2 regions of the Ruegeria sp. H7 genome follow, and region 1 is predicted to be linked to the other one. Evidence: riboswitches for the same ligand, from Rfam matches in the RefSeq annotation. Region 1 holds a riboswitch; the other holds the start of a gene.

Evidence for each region. Region 1 has a riboswitch for thiamine pyrophosphate ahead of thiD (bifunctional hydroxymethylpyrimidine kinase/phosphomethylpyrimidine kinase). Riboswitches for the same ligand answer to the same signal wherever they lie in the genome.
Region 2: another riboswitch for thiamine pyrophosphate. It lies ahead of thiB (thiamine ABC transporter substrate binding subunit); the one in region 1 lies ahead of thiD (bifunctional hydroxymethylpyrimidine kinase/phosphomethylpyrimidine kinase).

What each region holds. Positions count from the first base shown of each region.
Region 1 covers NZ_JBQFNZ010000003.1:99,065-101,453, forward strand. The annotation lists gene dnaJ (molecular chaperone DnaJ) at 1-816, shown strand, start outside; TPP riboswitch at 1,083-1,189, shown strand; gene thiD (bifunctional hydroxymethylpyrimidine kinase/phosphomethylpyrimidine kinase) at 1,236-2,039, shown strand; gene thiO (glycine oxidase ThiO) at 2,036-2,389, shown strand, end outside.
Region 2 covers NZ_JBQFNZ010000004.1:87,168-89,556, reverse strand. The annotation lists gene nadA (quinolinate synthase NadA) at 1-990, opposite strand, end outside; TPP riboswitch at 1,236-1,339, shown strand; gene thiB (thiamine ABC transporter substrate binding subunit) at 1,371-2,351, shown strand; gene ACR0AC_RS10975 (thiamine/thiamine pyrophosphate ABC transporter permease ThiP) at 2,327-2,389, shown strand, end outside.

The sequences.
Region 1 (2,389 bases):
CAGCGGGGCGGTGGCGGCGGACGTCGGGCCGCGCGCGGCTCGGACCTGCGCTATAATCTGCGTGTGTCGTTGGAAGAGGCTTACGCGGGGCTGCAGAAAACCATCAACGTACCCGCCGCAGTGGCCTGTTCATCCTGCGAAGGAACGGGGGCCGAAGGCGGCGCAGAGCCCACCACCTGTCCGACCTGTTCCGGCATGGGCAAGGTTCGCGCGCAGCAGGGGTTCTTTACCGTTGAACGCACCTGCCCGACCTGTTCGGGATTGGGCCAGATCATCAAGAACCCATGCAAATCCTGCAATGGCGCGGGCCGTGTCGAAAAAGAACGCGCCCTGTCGGTGAACATCCCTGCCGGTGTTGAAACCGGTACCCGTATCCGCTTGGCCGGTGAAGGCGAAGCCGGAATGCGCGGTGGCCCTCCGGGTGATCTCTATATCTTTGTGGAGGTTTCGGATCACAAGCTGTTCGAACGCGACAGCGTGAACCTGTATTGCCGCGTGCCGGTCAGCATGGCCAAGGCTGCGCTGGGTGGGTCGATCGAAGTTCCAACCATCGACGGTGGCCGCGGTCGGGTGCAAATCCCGGCAGGCAGCCAGTCGGGCCGTCAGATGCGTCTGCGCGGCAAGGGCATGCCCGCCCTTCGCGGTGGCGGTGTTGGCGACATGTTCATCGAACTGGCCGTGGAAACTCCGGTCAACCTGACCAGCCGACAGAAAGAGCTTCTGCGTGAGTTTGATGATCTGGGGGAAGATAACCACCCGGAATCCAAAAGCTTTTTCTCGTCCGTCAAGTCCTTTTGGGACGGGATGAAGGGTTAAGGCGGACTGCCTCTATTAGGGCGGTCGTCCGCTATTGGGGGCTCTGCCCCCGCCGCCCGTACCGGGCGTCTCCCCCGAGATATTTGTGGCCAGATGAAGCAAGGGATCCTTTATTCATCTGGCCCAAAATACCTCGGAGCGCGAGGCAGAGCCTCGCATTTTCCTCCGCAATTCAAACGCCGCTTTGGTCTTAACCTCTTGCCCAAAGTGGCCTTATGACCTGTGGATTGACGCTTGATTTCCAGCGCCTGCCCTGAGATTGTCCGCATCAACCGTTGGGGTGCCCTGATCAAAGGGCTGAGAGGCGTGAATGCGTTAACCCATCGAACCTGATCCGGGCAATACCGGCGTAGGGAACGGTCTAACGCATACAGACGTTTTCCATGCCCGCGTTGCCCCCAAAATGATGGAGCGACGACGTGGCAGCAATTGCCCTGACCATAGCAGGATCCGACAGCGGCGGCGGCGCGGGGATTCAGGCCGATCTGAAGGCGATGTCGGCTTTGGGCGTTTATGGATCCAGCGTCATCACCGCAGTCACGGCGCAGAACACGCAGGCGGTTACGGCTGTGCACGGTATCCCGCCGGACGTGATCGCCGCGCAGGTCGAGGCGGTGCTGACCGATCTGAACGTTGGCGCGATCAAGATCGGCATGCTGGCAACGCCTGAAATCATCCAAACCGTAGCGCGGGCACTATCGGGGTTTGACGGCCCCATCGTTCTAGACCCGGTGATGATTGCGAAATCCGGCGACGCCTTGCTGGCGGACGCGGCTGTGCAGACCCTCCGTGACGTCCTGGTGCCCCGCGCGAGTGTTTTGACACCGAACCTGCCCGAGGCGGCTTGCCTGCTGGATCAGCAAGCTGCGGCGTCGCGAAGCGAGATGATCGAACAGGGCAAGGCGCTGTGCGCAATGGGAGCGCGGACGGTTCTGATGAAGGGTGGCCATGGCACAGGTGACATCTGCCACGATATGCTGATCGGTGAAACAGGTGTTGTGGCCGAGTTTCAGGCACCAAGGCAAAACACCAGAAACACGCATGGAACGGGTTGCACCCTGTCCTCGGCGATTGTGGCCGGTCTGGCGAAGGGTTTGGCGCTGCCCGAGGCGGTGGCCGAAGCGCATGACTATCTGCAAGGCGCGATTGCGCGGGCGGATGAGTTGAATGTCGGATCGGGGCACGGGCCGGTGCATCACTTTCACCGGGTTTGGCCCGCGTGACGCTCTGGTCTGTCATAGGGGCCGGGGTTGCCGGATTGGCCGTTGCCAGCGAGCTGGTCTCGCGCGGCGAACAGGTGCAGGTCTTTGACCCCGCTGGTCCGCCCGGTCCGCATGGGTGTTCGTGGTGGGCGGGCGGCATGCTGGCCCCTTGGTGCGAATACGAAAACGCCGAGGAACCCGTTTTGCGGTTGGGTCAGAAGGCCATCAATTGGTGGGCAGAGCGAACGCAGGTGCATCGCAATGGCACTCTGGTCGTGGCGAATGCCAGGGATCTGCCGGACTTGCGCCGCTTCGCGCGTCGGACCGAAGCGTTTACCGAATTGGATCATGCAAAATTAGCCGAATTAGAG
Region 2 (2,389 bases), on a different contig from region 1:
CACTTCGGCATCCACCTCGACCTGTCCGGTCATCGTGTCCAGCGCGAACAGCACCTTTTCCAGCGTGATTTTCTTCATGTAAGGGCACATGTTGCAGGGGCCGACAAAATCGACTTCGGGCAGAGAATCCGCGATATTCGACGCCATCGAGCATTCGGTGATCAACAGCGCCTTTTCCGGCTTCTCATCCGTGACGTATTTGATGATCCCGCTGGTCGAACCCGAGAAATCGGCCTCGGCCACCACATCCGGCGGGCATTCGGGATGGGCAATCAGACGCGTGCCCGGGTTCCATTCGCGGAAGTCGCGCAGATCGCTTGCGCTGTACTGCTCGTGCACGATGCACGAACCTTCCCACCAGACCACGTTTTTCTGCGGCACGTCCCGCGCCACGTTTTGGGCCAGATACTGATCCGGGGTCATGATGACGGTATGGCTGTCCTGCGCCGCAACGATCTGCGCCGCGTTCGATGAGGTACAGCAGATGTCCGAGGCCGCTTTGACCTCGGCCGTTGTGTTCACATAAGACACGACCGGCGCACCGGGATAGCGGCGTCGCATTTCCTCGACGCCTTCGGCGGTGATGGATTCCGCCAACGAGCATCCGGCTTCCATATCCGGCATCAGCACGGTTTTGTCGGGGCTTAGAATCTTCGACGTCTCGGCCATGAAATGCACACCGCATTGCACGATCACATCCGCTTCGACCTCGGTCGCCTTGATGGCCAGTTGCAAGCTGTCGCCGCCGAAATCCGAAATGCCCCGGTAAATCTCGGGCGTCATGTAGTTGTGGCCCAGAATGACCGCGTTGCGCCTGGCCTTCAGATCGTTGATCGCCTTGACGTAAGGCGCGTAGATCGCCCAATCCATCGGCGACACCACACGGGACATGCGGTCGTAGATGTCGCTCATGCTTTCGGCAAGCTCGGGCGAGGGGGCAAGATCATATTTTTCGGAGAGATGCGCGCGCTGCGCGGGAAGGTCGAACACGGGACTGTTTTTCTGCCTGTTAAACGCGTGGCGTTCCTCATATGGGGTCTTCAGTGGAATGACCAGCGCTCAGACAGGACGAATTTCCCAAAAATCGGATCGGGCGCAAAACAATCCGTTTTTTTGGCCCTTGTTTTGGGCATTATCGGAAATTTCCTGCCCGGTTTCGGCCCGACGCGGCCCTTTCAGGCGGCACCTGCGGGCAGCGAATCTGGTTGTCTTTTGATCCGTTCCCCCCTAGTCAGGCTTTTACCTCGGGGTGCGTGACAAAAACGCTGAGATGCCATGGGCGAACCCGTTGAACCTGAACCGGCTAGAACCGGCGGAGGGAAAGGTAACGGTTCATCCATCCTTGCCCTCTCGCCGCAATGGAGGATGACATGAAACATCTGCTGATTGCTGCGGGAATTCTGAGTGCAACAGCCGCCATGGCGGACGACAAACCTCAGCTGACCGTTTACACCTATGACAGCTTCGTCTCGGATTGGGGCCCCGGTCCCAAGGTCAAAGAGGCGTTCGAGGCCGTCTGTGATTGTGACCTGAACCTTGTTGGCGTTGAAGACGGCGCAGCGCTTCTGTCGCGCATCCGGCTTGAGGGCGAAAGCTCGGACGCGGATGTGGTGTTGGGTCTGGATACCAACCTGATCACCGCCGCCAAGGAAACCGGCCTGTTTGCGCCAAGCGCAGTGACCGCTGAATATGCGCTGCCGATCGAGTGGTCGGATGACGTGTTTGCCCCCTATGACTGGGGCTATTTCGCCTTTGTCCACAATGCCGATGCTGCGGCCCCTGCGAATTTCCGGGACCTGGCCGACAGCGACACCAAGATCATCATTCAGGACCCGCGCTCCTCGACCCCCGGTCTGGGTCTGCTGCTGTGGGTCAAGGCGGCCTATGGCGATGACGCGCCCCAGATTTGGGCCGGTCTGGCCGACAATATCGTAACCGTGACCAAGGGTTGGTCCGAGGCGTACGGGCTGTTTCTGGAAGGTGAGGCCGACATGGTCCTCAGCTACACCACATCGCCTGCCTATCACCTGATTGCCGAAGAAGACGCCAGCAAGGCGGCGGCGGCTTTTGACGAAGGTCATTATATGCAGGTGGAAGTGGCCGGGAAACTGGCTGGGACGGATCAGCCGGAACTGGCAGATCAGTTCCTGCAATTCATGGTCTCGGACGCGTTCCAGCAGATCATTCCCACGACCAACTGGATGTATCCGGCGGTGACTCCGGCATTGGGCTTGCCCGAAGGGTTCGATACGCTGATCACCCCGGAAAAATCACTGTTGTTGTCCCCGGATGAGGCTGCCGTTGCGCGGGATCAGGCGCTTGCGGAATGGCTGGGCGCGCTCAGCCAGTAAGCCCCTGGCCGGGTGTTGGCGCAGCGGCGCTGGTCGCT